DNA from 2 places in the Priestia sp. YIM B13489 genome. Region 1 is predicted to be linked to the other one. Evidence: a T-box and tRNA genes for the amino acid it is inferred to sense, from the RefSeq annotation. Region 1 holds a T-box; the other holds one or more tRNA genes.
What was found. A T-box is a leader RNA that pairs with one kind of tRNA and senses whether it is charged. The one in region 1 lies ahead of thrS (threonine--tRNA ligase), so its partner is inferred to be a tRNA-Thr.
Positions count from the first base shown of each region.

Region 2: it has a tRNA-Thr gene. The T-box ahead of thrS (threonine--tRNA ligase) is inferred to sense a tRNA for this amino acid. The anticodon was not compared.

Region 1 covers NZ_JBHZOQ010000053.1:381,657-391,871, reverse strand. Annotated here, with positions in the region: gene ACFX4W_RS07980 (glyceraldehyde-3-phosphate dehydrogenase) at 1-726, shown strand, start outside; gene speD (adenosylmethionine decarboxylase) at 1,149-1,529, shown strand; gene ACFX4W_RS07970 (hypothetical protein) at 1,623-2,009, shown strand; gene nrdR (transcriptional regulator NrdR) at 2,253-2,714, shown strand; gene ACFX4W_RS07960 (replication initiation and membrane attachment family protein) at 2,787-4,214, shown strand; gene dnaI (primosomal protein DnaI) at 4,247-5,179, shown strand; gene ytxC (sporulation protein YtxC) at 5,276-6,136, shown strand; T-box leader at 6,197-6,445, shown strand; gene thrS (threonine--tRNA ligase) at 6,490-8,448, shown strand; ribosomal protein L20 leader region at 8,620-8,742, shown strand; gene infC (translation initiation factor IF-3) at 8,812-9,315, shown strand; gene rpmI (50S ribosomal protein L35) at 9,337-9,537, shown strand; gene rplT (50S ribosomal protein L20) at 9,577-9,936, shown strand; gene ACFX4W_RS07925 (DUF1294 domain-containing protein) at 9,997-10,215, shown strand, end outside.
Region 2 covers NZ_JBHZOQ010000053.1:3,773,937-3,784,151, forward strand. Annotated here, with positions in the region: gene ACFX4W_RS25320 (YwaF family protein) at 1-361, opposite strand, end outside; gene ACFX4W_RS25325 (ABC transporter permease/substrate-binding protein) at 693-2,216, opposite strand; gene ACFX4W_RS25330 (ABC transporter ATP-binding protein) at 2,216-3,166, opposite strand; tRNA gene ACFX4W_RS25335 (tRNA-Thr) at 3,434-3,506, opposite strand; gene ACFX4W_RS25340 (aromatic ring-hydroxylating oxygenase subunit alpha) at 3,717-4,769, shown strand; gene ACFX4W_RS25345 (DHA2 family efflux MFS transporter permease subunit) at 4,804-6,327, opposite strand; gene ACFX4W_RS25350 (TetR/AcrR family transcriptional regulator) at 6,593-7,495, shown strand; gene ACFX4W_RS25355 (ATP-binding protein) at 7,660-8,934, opposite strand; gene ACFX4W_RS25360 (sulfite exporter TauE/SafE family protein) at 9,206-9,970, shown strand; gene ACFX4W_RS25365 (cation:dicarboxylate symporter family transporter) at 10,203-10,215, shown strand, end outside.

The DNA of each region.
Region 1 (10,215 bases):
AGAGAAAAAGCGCAGTTACATATTGAAGCAGGTGCGAAAAAAGTTGTCTTAACGGCACCGGGTAAACAAGAAGATATCACCATTGTGATGGGCGTAAACGAACGAGAGTTTGATGTGAATCAGCATAACATTATTTCCAATGCCTCTTGTACGACAAATTGTCTAGCTCCAGTTGTCAAGGTACTAGACGAAGCGTTCACAATTGAAAACGGTTTAATGACGACCGTTCATGCATATACAAATGATCAAAAGAATATCGATAATCCGCATAAAGATTTGCGAAGAGCCCGTGCGTGTGCTCAATCAATTATTCCTACAACCACTGGAGCAGCCAAGGCACTTTCATTAGTTCTTCCTCATTTAAAAGGAAAACTTCATGGGATGGCGCTTCGTGTGCCAACGCCGAACGTATCGCTTGTCGATTTAGTTGTGGATGTAAGGAAACCTGTGACGATGGAAGATGTTAATTTAGCGTTTATTAAAGCTGCTGAAGGACCATTAAAGAATATTTTAAATTTAACAATGGAACCACTCGTATCAATTGACTTTAATACAAATCCTCATTCAGCTATTGTAGATGGACTATCCACAATCGTAATGGAAGATCATAAAATTAAAGTGTTAGCTTGGTACGATAACGAGTGGGGCTACTCTCAGCGCGTAGTCGATTTGGTAAGATATATTGCTGCAGAAATGCGTAATGGATCAAAAATAAGAGTAAGCTAAGAAAGCTATTGATTGCTTTTAAAAAAACAGGGAGCTGTCGCCCTGTTTTTTTTGTTTTTATCCAAAAGAATAGGGAAAAGCAATAAGATAAGCATGCAAAGGGGTGTTTATTTTCCTCAATTTTAATAAAAAATTAATAGTCGTTTAGCAGCTTTTACACACTGTCTCACGAGAATACAGGGGTAATTTGTATAGGTCTATCTGCAAGAACAATCTTTAATAAAATCAAAACACGTATTGCAAAATAAATGTAAACAAAGTATACTATGTTTCGTGAACTTCTTGTGTACCTTTCGGTGATGTGGCTACTTAAAGGGTTAGGACCTCTTTGGACTAACTTTCCCCCGTGGTAGTTAACATGCTATATGGCGAAAGAACTTCATGTTTAACGATTAAAAATTGTTAAAGGGGGAAATATCATTATGGAAACAATGGGTCGTCATGTCATCTCAGAATTATGGGGATGCGATTTCGATAAGTTAAATGATATTGATTATATTGAAAAAACGTTTGTTGATGCAGCTTTAAAATCCGGTGCGGAAGTTCGCGAAGTAGCGTTCCATAAATTTGCACCTCAAGGTGTAAGTGGCGTTGTTATTATTTCAGAATCACATTTAACGATTCACAGCTTCCCAGAGCATGGTTATGCAAGTATCGATGTTTATACTTGTGGTCATTTAGATCCTACAATCGCAGCAGATTATATTGCAGATGCTCTAAGTGCACAGACACGTGAAACAATTGAATTGCCACGTGGAATGGGTCCTGTTCAGGTAAAACAAACTAAAGCGAATGCACTTTAATAGTGTCGATTGATTACGTAAGTTAAGAGGTGTATTACACACCTCTTTTTAGTATATAAATTTTTAATACGCAAAAACAAAGGGGATAACAACATGGGGGTAGTACAAGCAGTTAAATCTTTATTTTCTAATCATGTGGAAACAAGCGATTACCATTCAGATCCGACTCTAAAAACGCATTATTACAAAACAACAGCTGGGAATGCATTTAAGCAAGTTCATGAAATGTTGAAGCACATGCAAGGGATAGAGATACTTGCTGCATATGAAGAGCGAGGAGAGATTAGCTTAAACGTTGTAAAAGGAAGAAAAGCTTTTGTTGTGATTACCATTATTAACGTACGTCCTCTTGAAACCGCTATCGATTTTTCTGCTACAACAGAATCAAAAGTGGTGCCGGTTGATTTTGGTTTTAGTAAAGAACTTGTACGTACGCTTTATAAGAGCTTTGATCAAAAACTCATTCCTCTTTCTTCGTAAGTTCCTTATCATTTTTGAATTTCAGGAAATAAAATGGGGAAATTCCTTTTCCTTTACTTGTATTCAAGCCTTGTTTTCTATAAGATGGAATAAAGCAAATCCTTTAATACAGCATCGTGTTTGTTAAAGGAAATGATGATAAAAATCATAATAAATGGCGAATAGCCGGCTAACATAGATGGAAATTAACTTATATAAGAGAAAATAAAAAGAAAAACAAGGTTTATTATTGGAGCTGAGAATATGAAGTGCCCATCCTGTCATTACAATGGAACGAGAGTGCTGGACTCGCGCCCTGTAGAAGAAGGCCGCTCTATTCGTAGAAGACGTGAATGCGAAGAGTGTCACTATCGTTTTACAACTTTTGAGAAAGTAGAAGAACTTCCGTTAATTGTTGTAAAAAAAGATGGAGCGAGAGAAGAGTTCAGCAAAGACAAAATCCTTCGAGGGTTAATTAAGGCGTGTGAAAAACGCCAAGTAAGCTTAAAACAATTAGAAGATACGGTACACGATATTGAAACAGAGCTGCGCAGTCAGGGTACATCAGAGGTGCAGTCAGATGTTGTAGGAGAAATGGTGATGGAGCGATTAGCTGCTATCGATGAAGTCTCTTATGTTCGATTTGCTTCTGTATACCGACAATTTAAAGACATCAATGTATTTATTGATGAATTAAAAGATTTAATTAAGAAGGAACGACTGTAAAAGAGCTATTGAAGTATTCTTTAGGCTCTTTTTTTGTCATTTCTATTACTTTAAAAGTAGGTAGGGAACGACATGAAAGAACAACATTGGAAAGAAATGATACCGGTCGATCGTTATGTTGTTCGTTCGAACGGCATACTGCAGGAATACGACCGAAAGATTTTAACCATGCTCTATCAGCCGTTGGTGGGTACAACGTGCTTTGGTCTGTATATGACGTTATGGAGCGAGCTGGAACAAGATCGTTTATGGGGGAAAGAGTCTACGCATCATCATCTAATGTCAATGATGCAAATTAATTTGAAAGCTATTTACCATGAGCGGTTAAAATTAGAAGGCATTGGTTTGTTAAAAACATATATTAAGGAAGAAGATGATGTTCGTGTGTTCATTTATGAGCTCATTCCTCCTCTGACGCCCCATCAGTTTTTTAACGACGGCGTGTTAAATGTATATTTATATAACCGACTCGGAAAATCTATCTTTCAAAAAGTAAAAAATTATTTTTCAGATTCACTCGTCGATGAGCAATTGTTCAAAGATGTGACGCATTCATTTAACGATGTATTTAAATCAGTTAAAGCAACGGAGCTGGCTCCAAGTTTTCAGTCTGAAAGCAAGGATGTATTTTCTCCTGATGCTCAAACGGACTTTGTGGATTCCTCCAAACGCGCTTCTATTGAGATGAGCCCGGATTCCTTTGATTTTGATTTATTTTTAGCAGGTCTAACAGATTCAATGATTTCGAAAAGGTCTATTACATCTAAAGTAAAACAAGCGATTGAAAAGCTAGCCTTTTTATACGGTATCGATCCTCTTCAAATGAAAAATGTGGTGCTCGATTCGCTAAATGAGAACGATCAAGTTGATATTGAATTGCTTAGAAAAGCAGCACAGTCCTTTTACCAATTTGAAAATGGAGAAGCACTTCCAAATCTAAGCGAACAAATTCAGCCGCCTATGCTTCGTACCATGCAGGAAAAGCAGCCGCAGACAAAGGAAGAGCAGCTCATTCAACAGCTTGAAGTGACTTCTCCTCGACAGCTTTTGATCGAGTTTTCCGGGGGAGCAGAGCCTTCAAAAGCAGATTTGCAAATGATCGAAGAAGTGATGTTTAACCAAAAGCTTTCACCAGGGGTAGTAAATGTTCTAATTTACTACGTGATGCTGAGATCCGATATGAAATTATCTAAGAGCTATGTAGAGAAAATTGCTGGACACTGGGCGCGCAAAAAGGTACAAACTGTTCAAGATGCCATGAATTTAGCTAAAAATGAACAGAAAGAATATCAGAATTGGACCGAAGCAAAGCAAAATAAAAAAACGGCTGGACGAAAAATTGTGCGTAAAGAAATGGTGCCAGAGTGGCTGAGCGATGAAGAAAAAGAAGAGAAAAAGCAGCCTTCAAAAGAAGTGGACGGATTTGAAGAAGAAAAACGAAAGCTACAAGAAGAGCTCAAGCAGTTAGATCAAGAGCTAAAACAAAAGCATAAAGAATAAAAAGCAGGTATGATAGAGATGAGGTGAAAAAGATGAAGCCTATCAATGATTCACTAAATCAGTTAGTGAACAAAAAGGATTTTAAAGCACGCTTAGAAGCATTAAGAAACAGTATCCTGTCTAATCCCGAAGTTAAAACATTTTTGCAAGAGCATCGCCATGAGTTAGATGAGCAAATGGTTGACCGAGGTCTGATGAAGATGCATGAATTTATCGATCAAAGCAAATGCTGTGACAAGTGTCCTTCTCTGCAAAGCTGTGTCAACATGGTGAAAGGATACCACCCTCAGCTGGTTGTAAAAGGCCGTAATATTGATTTACAGTATGAACGCTGTCCTAGAAAAGTACAAGAAGATGAGCGAAAAGAACAAGAATCTTTTATTCAGTGTATGTACGTGCCTAAAGAAATTTTACAGGCAACAATGTCTGATATTGAAATTGAGCAGGGAAGATTTGAAGCCATTAAACTAGTAAGAGATTTTGTGCGAGAATATGAGCCGAATAAGAAAATGAAAGCTTTATATTTACATGGTTCGTTTGGTGTGGGGAAAACGTATTTTCTTGGAGCAATTGCCAATGCGTTAGCTGAAAAGAAAGTGAAATCTACCATTCTGTATGTCCCTGAGTTTTTGCGTGAGTTAAAAGGTTCGTTTCAAGATCAAAGTTTCAATGAGAAAATAGAGTATGTCAAAAAAGTACCGGTTCTTATGCTTGATGATCTCGGAGCAGAATCCGTAACGAGCTGGATGCGAGACGATGTGCTCGGAACCATTTTACAATTCCGTATGCTCGAAAATTTGCCGACATTTTTCAGCTCGAATTTAAATTTTAAAGAGCTACAACATCATTTGACTTATACCCAAAGAGGCGAGCAGGAAGAGCTCAAAGCCGCTCGTGTCATGGAACGAATTAAGTCTCTAGCCATTCCTGTTGAAATGAATGGAGAGAATAAACGAAATAGATGAGCAGGTCGTTTTACATTTCTTGTAACGACTTGCTCATTTTTTTGCATGTTGCCCCATATACATTAATAAAGCGTGTCCAAAGGGGGGCTATGAGGAATGAAAATATTCTTTAAATATGTAGAAGACGCAGTCGTTGTATATGAGTCTTTATGCGCGAAGCGAAGCGCTTTATCATATGGTTCACAGTGCTTGAAGTTGGTGAATAATCAGCTTTTAGTCATTGATGAGACATACAATAGAGAGGCCATTTTACAAGACATGGTGATACCGGTATTAACCCACGTAATTTTAAAAAAGAAAGAAAAAAAGATGATGGTAAACATATTAAAAGAACAATTTTTCTATTCAGAAGAGGAAGAGCAAGATTTGCTGCTTCAAATTATGGGGGGGATTATGGAAGGAGAGAGAGGCGAAATTCCGCAAAAAACATTTTCTCTTCCAAGAGAATTACTTATCCGCCAGGCTCTTCAAGACTTCTTCATTCATAATGTAACATTCACCTTTGAGTCTTTTCTCCAATTCCGTTTAAAAGAATATCAAGAGCGGCTGCGCTATTATGCCGAGCTGGCGATTGATGAATATAAGCTTGAACAAGACTATCAAATTCTTATTCATCAGCTGCGTCAAGCAGCTAATGAAAGACAGTCATCTACAGGTAACGTGTATGTAATGCACTTGAACAAAAACAAGTTTGTACTGTACGACCACAACAGTAGATATGTTCCTGAACGTGAATGTGCAGCTCTAGCAGAGGCCTTTTTATCTGAACAAGAATCATTATACATAGACTCAACTATTATCGCGCCTTTGCTAAGTTTATCTCCAGCTGCTATTCATCTGTATAGCGACCAGCATGATCATGATTTTGTTTATACCATTCAAAATATCTTCCAAGAAAAAGTTATGTTATACGAAAAAAATGAATTTCCGTTTGATCAAAAGCAAAATATAACGTGAAAGGTTGATTTCTATTTTGAAAATGAATATAATAAATGCATATTGAAAAACAGCTATATGTTACAAGTTATGATGAGGACATGAGTGTATATTTACGGTTTGTAGAGAGGGAGATCCAGGCTGAAAATCTCCTAACACGGAATATATTCTTACCACCTCTAAACTTCAGTAGTAAACGAGCAGAGCCTCTAGTAATTACTGACGGAATTTCCGTTATAAAACCTCGAGCCGCTTCGGGTTCTTTGGGTTATCCAGAATACGAAGAGGAAACAAGGGTGGTACCGCGTGTATACACAACTCGTCCCTTTTGATAAGGGACGAGTTTTTTGTTTTTACAAAAAGTTTATTCAGTTATGTTAAAGGAGTGGAAAGTTGTGTCAGAAGTAATCAAGATGACATTCCCTGATGGAGCTGTTAAAGAGTATCCAAAAGGATCATCAACAGAAGATATTGCGGCTTCTATTAGCCCGGGATTAAAGAAAAAAGCATTAGCAGGCAAAGTAAACGGCGAGCTGCTGGATTTACGTACGCCAATCGAAGAAGATGGCAGTCTTGAAATCATTACACAAGATGCTCCTGAAGCGCTTGAAATTATGCGTCACAGTACAGCGCATTTAATGGCTCAAGCAATCAAACGTTTATACAAAGATACAAAAGTACAGCTAGGTGTAGGGCCGGTTATCGAAAACGGTTTTTACTATGACATCGATATGGAAGAATCAATTACTCCTGAAGATTTAGGTAAAATTGAAAAAGAAATGAAAAAAATCGTTAATTCAAATATTGAAATTGAACGAAAAGAAGTTTCTCGTGAAGAAGCCATTCAACTTTTTAAAGAAGTTGGCGATGAACTGAAGCTTGAATTGATCGATGCGATTCCAGCAGGTGAAAAGGTTACGATTTACCAACAAGGCGAATTCTTTGACCTTTGCCGAGGCGTGCACGTGCCGTCAACAGGCAAAATTAAAGAATTTAAACTATTAAGCGTGGCGGGTGCTTATTGGCGCGGAGACAGCGATAATCAAATGCTGCAGCGTATTTACGGTACAGCATTCTTTACAAAAGCAGATTTAGACGAGCATCTTCGTCTTCTTGAAGAAGCAAAAGAACGTGATCACCGTAAACTTGGTAAAGAGCTAAACTTATTTACAAATTCTCAAAAAGTAGGACAAGGTCTGCCTTTATGGCTTCCAAAAGGTGCGACGATCCGCCGTATTATCGAGCGTTATATCGTAGATAAAGAAGTAAGCCTTGGTTATCAGCACGTTTACACTCCAGTGCTCGGAAGTGTAGAACTTTACAAAACGTCTGGTCACTGGGAGCACTACCAAGATGACATGTTCCCTGCAATGGAAATGGATAACGAAGACCTGGTTCTTCGTCCGATGAACTGTCCTCATCACATGATGGTTTACAAACAAGGTATTCACAGCTATCGTGAGCTTCCAATCCGTATTGCTGAGCTTGGAACGATGCACCGCTACGAAATGTCAGGAGCATTATCAGGACTTCAGCGTGTTCGAGGCATGACGCTAAATGATGCGCATATCTTCGTACGTCCCGACCAAATCAAAGAAGAATTTATTCGTGTAGTTCGCTTAGTTGAAGCGGTTTATAAAGATTTTGGATTTGAAAATTATTCATTCCGTCTATCTTACCGCGACCCTGCAGATACAGAAAAATACTTTGATGATGATGCAATGTGGGAAAAAGCACAAAGCATGTTAAAAGACGCAATGGATGAGCTTGACCTTGATTATTATGAAGCTGAAGGCGAAGCGGCATTCTACGGTCCAAAACTAGATGTTCAAGTTAAAACAGCTCTTGGTAAAGAAGAGACGCTATCTACGGTTCAATTGGATTTCTTACTTCCTGAACGATTTGATTTAACGTATGTAGGAGAAGACGGGAAACAACATCGACCGGTTGTTATTCACCGCGGCGTGGTGTCAACAATGGAACGTTTTGTAGCTTTCTTAATCGAAGAATACAAAGGAGCTTTCCCAACGTGGTTAGCACCTGTACAAGTTCAAGTGATTCCGGTATCACCTACCGTTCACCTTGAGTATGCAAAAGAAGTGCAAGAACAGCTGCAGCTGGCGGGTATTCGTGTGGAACTTGATTCTCGCGATGAGAAAATCGGCTATAAAATCCGTGAGGCTCAAATGCAAAAAATTCCTTATATGCTTGTTGTAGGGGATAAAGAAGTAGAAGATAAAGCAGTAAACGTACGTAAATACGGTGAGCAGAATTCAGAAACAGTGGACTTCCAAGCCTTTTTACAAAATGTAAAAGCAGAAGCATCTCGCTAATGAAAAAAGCAGAGAATTGAAATTCTCTGCTTTTTTATCTAACATTTATAAAAAACTGTTGCATAAATGTTTTTCCTTTGATACAATAATTTTTGTTGTGAAAAAAGAACGAAATCATTGACTTTTGTCTTTGTTGATACTATAATAGCTTAAGTAATTGAATACTTGTTTATACAGAAGAAGAAGCACCCGCTTCTCACCTGAGTGACGCATAAAGCAGTTAGCAGGTACATCGTATCTTAATTAAAACGATAGAAGTGTGGGTGCAGTATGTACTCACACTTTTTTGTGTGAGTTAATAATCGGTCTAAGCAAGCGTATTCGCTCATTAAACCTTGGAGGTGGCTACTTATTAGCAAGGACATGATGGTAAACGAGGGCATTCGAGCTCGCGAAGTTCGTCTAATTGATCAAAACGGTGAACAATTAGGAATTAAATCAAAAAATGAAGCATTAGAAATTGCTTCACGAGTAAATCTTGACTTAGTAATGGTTGCTGCAAATGCGAAACCGCCGGTATGTCGTATTATGGACTACGGTAAATTCCGCTATGAGCAACAACGTAAAGAAAGAGAAGCTCGTAAAAACCAAAAAGTTGTAAACTTAAAAGAAGTTCGTTTAAGTCCAACAATTGATGAACATGATTTTAACACTAAACTTCGTAACGCACGCAAGTTCCTTGAAAAAGGTGACAAAGTGAAAGCGTCTATTCGCTTTAAAGGTCGTGCCATTACTCATAAAGGGATTGGCCAAAAAGTACTTGAACGTTTTTCACAAGCTTGCGAAGATGTAAGTTCAGTTGAATCGGCTCCTAAAATGGAAGGCCGCAGCATGTTCTTAGTCTTGGCACCTAAAAACGAAAAGTAATAGAACGAGGAGGAACACCCCATGCCAAAAATGAAAACACATCGTGGCGCTGCAAAGCGTTTCAAAAAGACTGGAAGCGGTAAATTAAAACGTGCTCGTGCTTACACAAGCCATTTATTCGCTAACAAATCTACAAAACAAAAGCGTAAATTACGTAAAGGTTCTTTAGTAAGCAAAGGTGACTTCAAACGTATCCGTCACTTATTAGATAACATTAAGTAATTTGGGTTGAGATAGAAACAATACAGGAGGTAAACAATTATGCCACGCGTAAAAGGCGGTACAGTAACACGCAAACGTCGTAAAAAAGTTTTAAAATTAGCTAAAGGTTTCTTCGGTTCGAAGCATAGATTATATAAAGTTGCTAATCAGCAAGTTATGAAATCTCACATGTATGCTTATCGTGACCGTCGTCAGAAAAAACGTGACTTCCGTAAATTATGGATCACACGTATTAATGCAGCTGCTCGTATGAACGGTCTTTCTTACAGCCGTTTAATGCACGGTTTAAAATTAGCAGGTATTGAAGTTAACCGCAAAATGCTTGCTGACTTAGCTGTAGCTGATGAAAAAGCATTTGCTGAATTAGCAACTGCTGCTAAAAAAGGCTTAGATAAGTAATGAATATAAAGTCTCGTCATCTTTAGATGATGAGGCTTTTTTGCTATCGGAGGACATATCATGAATGAACTGCTGCTTACCTATTTTATTGTTATTAATATAGTAGGGGTAGGAATGATGTATAGAGATAAACAAAAAGCGAAAAGACATGAGTGGAGAATTGCCGAAAGCACACTGTGGACGGTAGCTGCTATCGGAGGAGCTCTTGGAGGACTAATTGGTATGTATTGCTATCGTCATAAAACGAAGCACACATCGTTTACAGTAGGTTTTCCTATT
Region 2 (10,215 bases), 3.4 Mb from region 1:
GGGTAATCATCGCTTGAACAGAGCTGCTGATTCCTGCGAAGTACACAAAATAAAAAAGAAACCTGTTTTTGGTTATCAGCATAACAGCAGCCAGCAGCACGACTATATCACTGAGCTGAAGAGGCAAGGAAGTTTCAGCAGACCACCGATGACATCCGATTTCCCAAGCCTGGTAGGCTGTTTCTGAAGCAATTAGAATGAGTGAAAGCAAAATGAACACAAACCTCTTTTTTCCCAGATGCTTTCGACACAAAAAAATAAATGCTCCTATGATCACGATAATAGCTAAAGTTACAAGATGTTCAACTGAAAAAAGCTGAAAGGAATGTTGTACAGGATGACACGTAAAAAATGAATTCATAAAAGCGCCTTCCTTCCATCAGAAAACAAATTTGGTACCTTTAGCTTGTTCATAAGACCTCATTTTCATTAATGCTTCTCTCGCATTAAAAAGAGATTGAGACATAACGAAATCACGCCAATCTAAAGATGGACGAATGGAGTAAATAATCGAGCATGAATCACTTCTTGCACCTCAGTTGATTTCCATGCAAGACTTCTCTTTCCGCGGGAGTCTTCGCGTTGCCCTCCAATCAACTGCTAGAAACAACTAAAATAAAAAGATCCGAACGATTCATCATTCGGATCTTCTTTCAACTAACATACTGTTGTCCTAACTTTTTTCTTCGTTTTTACTCTTTAATTAATCCTTTTTTCACTAAGAATTGATGAGCAACTTCTTCAGCTGTTTTTCCTTTCGCATTTACTTGATAGTTCATTTCACGCATTTCGTCATCACTGATTTTACCGCCCAGTTGATTTAAGATTTTTTTCAGTTCAGGGTGCTCTTTTAGCGTATCTTCACGAAGCACAGGCGCTCCTTGATACGGAGGGAAGAACTGCTGATCGTCTTTTAAGACTTTTAAACCAAACTGTTTGATTTCAGGGTCCGTTGCGTAAGCATCAAGCATGTTAATATCGCCTTTTTCTACAGCGCGATAGCGAAGCTTCGGCTCCATCGTTTTAATATTCGGGAAGGTAAGACCATATTCTTTTTGAACGCCTACATAGCCGTCTTCACGATCTTTAAACTCAAGCGTAAACCCTGCTTTTACTTTATCTGTTGCATTTGCCAAATCTGAAATAGTTGTTAGATTATTTTCTTTGGCAAATTCCTTTGTTACGGTTAATGTGTACGTATTATTAAACTTCATTGGATCTAAATAGACAAGGCCGAATTTCTTTTGAAATCCTTCTTTTGCCTGCTTGTACACCTCTGTTTCATCTTTGCTGTCCGGCTGTTCCTTTAGATGCGTCACAATGGCTGTACCCGTATATTCAGGGTACAAATCAATTTCCTTGTTACGCAGAGCCTCAAATACAAATACCGTTTTCCCAAGCGACGAACGAAGATTTACTTTCATATCGGTTTGATCTTCAATTAATTCTTTGTACATATTAATTAAAATGTCTTGTTCTGCACCAATTTTCCCTCCGATAACAAGGTCTGGTTTTGTTGCGCTCATCGCTGCAAACGGAGAAACAAGAATAAGTATTAATACGATGATCATAATAAACGAGCGTTTTTTGGACCCTTTTTTAGCTGAGTGTTCAATCGTTCGCAGAATTCCATCAAAAATAAGCGCTAATAATGCTGCTGGAATGGCTCCTAATAAAATCAAACTATTATCGCTTCGGTCAATACCAAGCAAAATTAAGCTTCCGAGTCCGCCCGCTCCGATAAGAGCCACGATTGTCGCTGTGCCAATAATGAGTACCATCGCTGTGCGAATTCCGGCCATAATGACAGGAAGTGCTAGAGGAAGTTCTACTTTAATTAATCGTCTCCACGAGTTCATCCCCATGGCTTTGGATGCTTCAATTAAAGATGGGTCCACTTCTTTAATTCCGGTATATGTATTTCGTACAATAGGAAGAAGCGAATATAAAAACAGTGCAATAACCGCGGGAAAGGTTCCAATTCCGACAAGAGGAATCAGTAATCCTAATAAAGCGAGTGAAGGAATGGTTTGCAGTACGGCTGTTACGCCAATGATTGGTTCAGCAATACGGTCATGCCTCGTTAAGTACAGTCCGAGCGGCACTGAAATTAATACGGCGATAACAAGAGCCAGTACTGAAATTTGAATGTGTTCAAGAAGAGCTTGAAACAGTGCATCTCCTCGTTGATCTAATAATGTGCTTAGTGCATTCATTACAGCGTTCCTCCTTCTTTCGTTTTATCAGAAAGAAACGCTAATAGAGTTTTGCGCGTTACAACGCCAATACGTTTGCTCCCTTTTTTCACGGCTATTGCTTCATGGTCGTAAAGGGCGTCCATTGCCTGCTGAACAGTGGCGGTTGAAGCTAACTCTTCAGTAGGTTCTACGTCTGGCTGTTCACTTTCTTTGACAAACATATCCAATGTCTCAAATAAAGCATTGCCTTGATTTCCAATAAATGTTTTTACAAATTCATTTTTAGGCTTTTGGATGAATTCCTCCGGGGTTCCAACTTGAACAATTTCTCCATCTTTCATCAGGCAGATACGATCTCCAAGCGTCATCGCTTCGCTCATATCGTGCGTAACAAACACAAATGTTTTTTTGATTTTTTCTTTTAAGCTAATAACATCTTGCTGAAGCTGTTCGCGGCTTAACGGATCGAGGGCACTAAAGGGTTCGTCCATTAAAATAACGGGGGGATCAGCTGCGAGGGCACGTGCTACACCTACACGTTGCTGCTGGCCACCTGAGAGCTCAGACGGCTTTCGGTTTCGATACTGCTTTGGGTCTAGTCCTACCAAGGTAAGCAGTTCATCAATGCGCGTTTTGATTTTGTTTTTCTTCCAATGCTTCATCTCGGGTACAATGGCTATATTTTCAGCGATGGTCATATGAGGAAAAAGAGCAATCTGCTGCAGAACATAACCAATGTTCCAGCGTAGCTCATGGATGTTGTGGTCCGATACGAGCTTATCTTTTATGTATAGTTCTCCTTCGGTAATATCATGAAGACGGTTAATCATTTTTAAGGTGGTTGTTTTCCCACACCCACTCGGACCAATTAAAACGAAAAACTCTCCTTCTTTAATTTCTAGATTAATATTTTTCACGGCGGTCGTACCGTCTGGATATTGCTTTGACACATTCTTAAACGTAATCAAATTATCGTTCACACTCCCTGTTGAAATTTAACCCCTAGTTCCGTGTACCCAATATTTAGAGGCAATAAACATTCTTTTAAGAATATTTCTAAATATGATTCATAAGACACAGGGGAAAAGATACGCATATTTTCTCACAATCTCCTAATAAGGCTATCAAACTGTTAAAGTTTTCACAAGGAGGGAAAGAATAATTCGGAGAATAATTTTAAAGCCGACACAAATAAAAAAAAACCTTCTTTCAACAAGAAAGAAGGTTTTTTAGTATGCTAGCGACAGGGATCGAACCTGCGACCTCTTGCTTACCATGCAAGTGCTCTACCTACTGAGCTACACCAGCGTCTTGGAAAATTATATCACGTTTAAATTTATTTAGGAAGCGCTTTTTTAAATTTTTTTATTGGTATATTCTCTAATTTACGTCTTCTGAAATTCGCACTTTCTACAAAGTTCCATATTTCATGTTAGAACTCCTTACATAAATTGTGTGAATTTTCTTTTTTTATATTACCCTTAGTAAAAGAGCTTACAAAAGAAGGGAAGAAAATAGATGGAACAACAACCAACCATGACCAAACCAAAAACGGCAACTCCCTACCCAAGAGACTGCACGTTCAGCCTGGAAGATTGGACGACGCTCGCTAAGTATTGGTACCCCGTCGCACGCTGCAGTGATGTAACAGAGAAACCAACGTCCGTAAAACTGCTAGATGTAAATCTAGTTCTATACCGTACCACACACAAAGTAGTGGCGGCTCGTGATTTATGCGTTCACCGAGGCACCCCTCTTAGCATGGGCTGGGTGGAAGATGATGAAATTGTCTGTCCTTACCACGGCTTCCGCTATGCAACGGACGGTGCATGCACGTCGATTCCAGCTCACCCTGATGCCAATATTTCTCCCCGCTTGTGTATGGCCGTCTATCCAGTTATTGAACGATTTGGATTAGTATGGACTTCCCTGACAGGAGAACAAGATAACCTGCCTTACTTCGATGCGTGGGAGGACCCTGATTTTCAGCAAATTGTTTGTCCGAGCTTTGATATCATGGGTTCGGCCGGTCGTCAAATGGAAGGCTTTTTAGACGTAGCTCATTTTGCTTGGGTTCACACAGACACATTTGGTGATCGAAACAACGCCTTTGTGCCTAAATATAAAGTAAGCGATACAGAGTATGGGCTTCATGTAGAATATACGAGCACCGTGAGCAATTATTCCAAAGAACAGCAGCATTTAAATCCACCTGATTTTAAATGGCTTCGCGTCTTTGATGTTTATCCGCCGTTTACAGCTACGCTAAAAGTATACTTCCCAGAAGGCGCAGAACTGTGGATTATGAATGCAGTCTCTCCTATTTCAGCCCGCGAAACACGTTTATTCGCACCAATCGCTCGAAACTTTGACAAAGATTCTCCCGTTGAAGGTGTGTATGACTTTAACCTTCGCGTCTTTGACGAAGACCGTGAAATGGTTGAAAACCAAAAGCCTGAAGACTTGCCTTTAGACCTGCAGATGGAAGCGCATATTATGGCTGATCAAACGTCCATCGGCTACCGGAAATTATTAAAGAAAATGGGCTTAAGCTTTAGATATACAAGCTAAAGAAATCCCCGCTGTTTCAGCGGGGATTTCTTTTTTATTTAGCAAACTGCTCGCGTCCTGCTTTTTCCTTTATCACTTCATCTTCACTTGCCGGCGTGGCGCGTTTCATAAACAATGAAAGAATTAAAGCAACCACCACTAGTACTACTGAGACGGCAAACGCATCGTTAATTCCTTGTACCATTGCCTGCATCCCAATTTGTTCTTTCATTTGAGCTGCCCCGGCTGCCGTTGCATTCGCTGCTCCTGCTCCGCTCATTGCATCTTGAGCAAGCTCTTTTGCATGCGTAGCTGTACGATTTGACATCACCGTTACTAAAAGAGCCGAACCAATAGCTCCCGATACTTGTTGAAGCGTGTTATTCATCGCAGTACCATGCGGATTAAAGCGCTGCGGCAGCTGATTTAATCCGTTTGTCATAACCGGCATCATCACCATAGACATTCCGAACATGCGAAGCGTGTAAAGCGTAATGAGCGTTGTATATGTCGTATCAAGCTCTAAGTTACTGAAGAAATACGTCGTAACGGCTGTAATCGTTAGACCCGTTACAGCCAGTGCACGCGCTCCGAATTTATCAAATAATTTTCCGGTAATCGGAGACATCACACCCATGAGTAGCGCACCCGGAAGCATTAGTAATCCTGAGTGAAGCGGAGAAATGCCTCGTACCGTTTGAACATAAATTGGCATTAGCAGCATGGCTGAGAATAATGCCATTGTAATCACCATTGAAATCGTTGATGATAAAGCAAACATTGGATATTTAAAAATGCGGAATTCAAGCATAGGTGTTTTAAGCTTGAACTGACGCGTAATAAATAAAATCAGCGCAACGGCTCCTACGATAATGGTGCCGTATACTTCCACAGAATCCCAGCCTTTATCCCCTGCTGAGCTAAATCCGTATAGAAGTCCCCCAAATCCAATTGTAGATAACACAAGCGATAGGAAATCCAGATTGATTTCCACTTTTTCTTTTTTGTCTTTTAATAGGAAGAAAGCGCCTATTAATACAATTGCCGCGATTGGCGTAACAAGGTGGAACAGCATTCTCCACTCATAGTGTTCAATTAGCCATCCTGATAAGGTAGGGCCAATTGCCGGAGCAAAAATCATAACTAAACCGAAAATCCCCATCGCAGCTCCGCGTTTTTCTAATGGGAAACTTGTGAGCAATACGTTCATTAAAAGCGGCATCATAATGGCTGCGCCTGATGCTTGAATAATACGAGCGGTTAACAAGACCGAAAATACGGGCGAAGCACCCGCAAGTATTGTTCCCGCTGTAAATAAAGTCATAGCCGTTAAAAATAAGCCTCTGACAGAATAGCGCTGAATTAAAAAAGCGGTAGTTGGAATCATAATACCATTCACTAACATATAACCAGTAGAAAGCCACTGGACAGTTGACGTTGTCACATCTAAGTCTTTCATAATAGACGGAAGCGCCACATTTAATAACGTTTCATTCAACAATGAAATAAAAGCGCCAATTAACAAAATAGCAATTATGCCATAAGAGGGCTTTTCCATTTGATTTATCGATTGACTCATTATTGTACCTCCTTATACTTCAAGTTCATTTTTTTAGACACATGTTCTACATAGAGTATATTATACTGTGAGTTCAATTTATGCAAGTGAAAAATCTTGCGTTCATGTTCTTTATTTTACCGACTTTTTCAGTCCTATAATCCTTTTATATCAATACATTGTCGTGATATCGTCTATTTTTTTGAAAAGAACATTTGTGTAAACGCTTTAAATCATGTATCATAAAGTTGGACCATGAGTCTAATTTTATATTTAGGTGATAATAATGAATAACCGAAAACAGCAAGTTGTAAAAAATGCACACCATCTCTTCGTTGAAAAAGGATTTCAAGCTACATCTATTCAAGACATCATTGATTATAGCGGCATTTCAAAAGGAACATTCTACAACTATTTTTCTTCAAAAAATGAATTATTAATCGCTGTTTTTACCTGGCTTCATACAACAATTGAACAAGAGCGAAATCAGCTGCTGGTTGGTAAAAGCCTGACCGATGTAGATGTATTTGTTAAACAGATTGATGCACAGATGAAAAACCATCATAAACATAAATTTTTCACATTACTTGAAGAAGTATTTGTTTCCAATGATCCTGATTTAAAAGCATACATAAAAAAAACCCAGTTTGTTGAAGTAAACTGGGTTTACAAGCGGTTCATTGATTTATTTGGACAAGAAAAGAAACCGTACCTGCTAGATTGTGCAATTATGTTTCTTGGCATGCTTCATCGCAACTTTCACTATAATTTTATGGTTAACGGCACAAATACTGACCCCCATGAGATCATAAGCTACAGTGTCAAGCGCCTGCTTCCTCTTGTAGACGAAGTAGCAAATTCAGGAGACATTTTGCTCGATCCGCAAACGATTAAAGAATGGCTTCCATCTTGCCCAAATACTAAAAATCAAATAGAACAGGACATTTCTGCAGCACTTATCGATTTAAAAAAACAGGTTCACAAACAATTTACTGATGAATTCGAACGTCAAAAATGCACAGAGCTTATTAGTTTTATTGAAGAAGAGCTGTTTAAACAGTCCAATCCCCGGAAGTTTGTTGTAGATAGTGCCCTTCAATCGTTAAAGCAGCTGTCTGTTAACAACGGTAAAACGACCCTAGAGGAACTGCAAACGATGATTGATCAGTATGTGAGTGAACGTCATTAAAAAGAGAGTAAAACATAACTAAATCCATAAAATTCACAGACGAATAAATAGATGAAATCTACATTTACCCTGCCAATGAAAAAATCCGAATGCGTTTGATTCTCCCTCAAGAATCAAACGCATTCGGATTTTCCTTCAACTAAATAACTTTTGTCCCGACCTCTTTATTCACAAAGTGGAAATTGAAGTGAAAAACACGTTTCTTTTCCTTTTGTGCTAGACACACTCACTTTTCCCTTCATATAATGAATAATGCTGAAAGATACCATCGTTCCAAGCCCCGTACCTTTTTCTTTTGTTGTAAAATACGGTTCGCCTAACCGGTTGATTTGTTCTTGCGTCATACCGCAGCCTGTATCGATAATATCCACAATAACAGCTTCGCCTTCTTTTGTTACTTTAACGGTTAACGTGCCTCCATTTTGCATGGCTTCAATACTATTTTTAAATAAATTGATTAGGCACTGCTGAAGCTTTCTTCTTTCTCCCATTACGCAGAACTTCACTTCTTCATCAAATGTAAAATCAATAGCGACTCCATTCATATTGGCAAGAGGCGTCATAATATGGGTGACATGATGAATCTCTTCTGAAATATTCATTTTTTCATTTCGTTCCGGAGCAGAATTGGCAAACAGCAAGTAATCATCAATGATTTCTTTTGCACGATCTAGTTCATTAATCGCAATGGAAATGTAGCGTTTTTTAGCAGGTTCTTTTTCATCTTCTTGCAGCATTTGCATAAATCCTCTGCTTGCCGTTAGAGGATTTCGCACCTCATGAGAGATGCTGGCAGCTAAATGACTGACAATTTCTAGTTTCTCTGCTTTCATCAGGCGCTGCAGCACTAGTAAATTTGCCCGTATCGCTTCCCACAGTATGGTAATTACAAACATGCCTGCTACATCTAAAATCGCGAATTGAACCCACACGCTAATAGGAATGCTTGTTACGTGCAAGACAAAAATAGATACAAGCATAGCTAATAAAGAACCGATCAGACTAAGACAGGTGCTCACGATAATTCTATTTTTTAATGAGAAATGCAAAAAGTATTTTGTTATGAAAAATAAAGGAATGGATAAAATCGGAAGAGAAATTAGTGTTGATAAAAAGCCTACATCGTACCCGCCAATTAGCAAGCGCAGCAGTAAAATAAAGACAAAAAGCAAGCTTCCTAGCGGCCAGCCTCCATATAACGTTCCTAAAATATAAGGAATTCTTCGTAGATCCATCCGATAGTCATCCGGGACATAAGCTCCGTTAACCGGAAACAAAAGGCAAAAGGTAATAGCTAAAATCGGAAATACTGCGATATAACGATCTTTCCACCAATGAATTTTTTTAGCATACTTGATTAAATAAAACATCTGCACTAAAAACAGCGCCAATAAAATAAATAAAAAATTAATTAACAAATCTTTCGTGACAAAACTCATGCATTCACCGGTCTTTCAAATGAGATAAAAATAAACTCTTTTATTGCATTTACATTTGTAACACAAATTAGAGCGTAATCATAGATAAATAAACGTATTCTATTTACTTTTTTATAACTTCCTATGACTTTATCGTCCGTTCCCTAAAATAGTGAAGGCTAAGAAAACCTTTTCAACTTCACTAAAAATATTCAGAATTTTATTTACATATGAGTTACAATGCTCTATAATCAGATCAATGTACTTGGTTTTGAGAGTAGGAGGACGAAATATGGAACTATCAATTACCTTAATGGGATTATTCGTTGGAACCCTTGTAGGCTTAACTGGGGTTGGAGGTGCCGCTTTATTAACACCTTTACTGATTGTACTCGGCATTAACCCTTCCATTGCCGTAGGAACAGATCTTGTCTACAATTCTATCACAAAATTATTCGGAGTCGCTCAGCACTACAAACAGCGAACCATTAACTTTAAATTAGCAAAATATTTAGCCTTCGGAAGTATTCCGAGCGCTGTGCTGGCTATTGTCACACTTCATGCATTTCCATCTTTTCACGAGCATCAAGAAACGATTATTAAGCACGCTCTTGGATATGTCATGACGCTGGTTGCCATTTCAATTATCTTTCGCGTCTTTTTTGATAAATTAATTCGTCCCAACCGATTTCAGGAAATGGACTTAAATCAGAAAAAAGGATTAACAATCGGAATTGGCGTAGTCTTTGGATTCATTGTCGGACTAACATCAATTGGCTCAGGCTCATTATTTGCGATTGCGATGCTGTACTTATTTAAGCTAAAAACATCTGAGCTGGTTGGAACTGATATTGCACATGCGTTTCTTCTCGTTACGGTGGCTGGTATTTTAAATGCAAGCTTTGGAAGCGTGGATTACATGTTGACTGCTAACCTATTAATTGGATCTATTCCAGGTGTGTTAATCGGAAGCCGTTTATCAACGAAAGTGCCTTCAAGACCGCTTCAAGCCATTATGGCAACCATCATTCTAATTAGCGGAATTAAATTAATTTAACAAATAAAAGCACATGCCATTGCATGTGCTTTTATTAGTTTTTTTAAAGATCTACATTAAAAATAATAATGTTTTAAACCACTTCCCTTCCCTTCTTATACACTTCAACTAATATTTTTATTGAATTTTAGTCAAAGAGACCAATGACACCTCAAACAACCTTACGTTAAAATGTAAAAAAACATAACATCTGTTGTGATATCCAAAAAATTGTACGACGAAGGGAGAACACATGACACAAACAG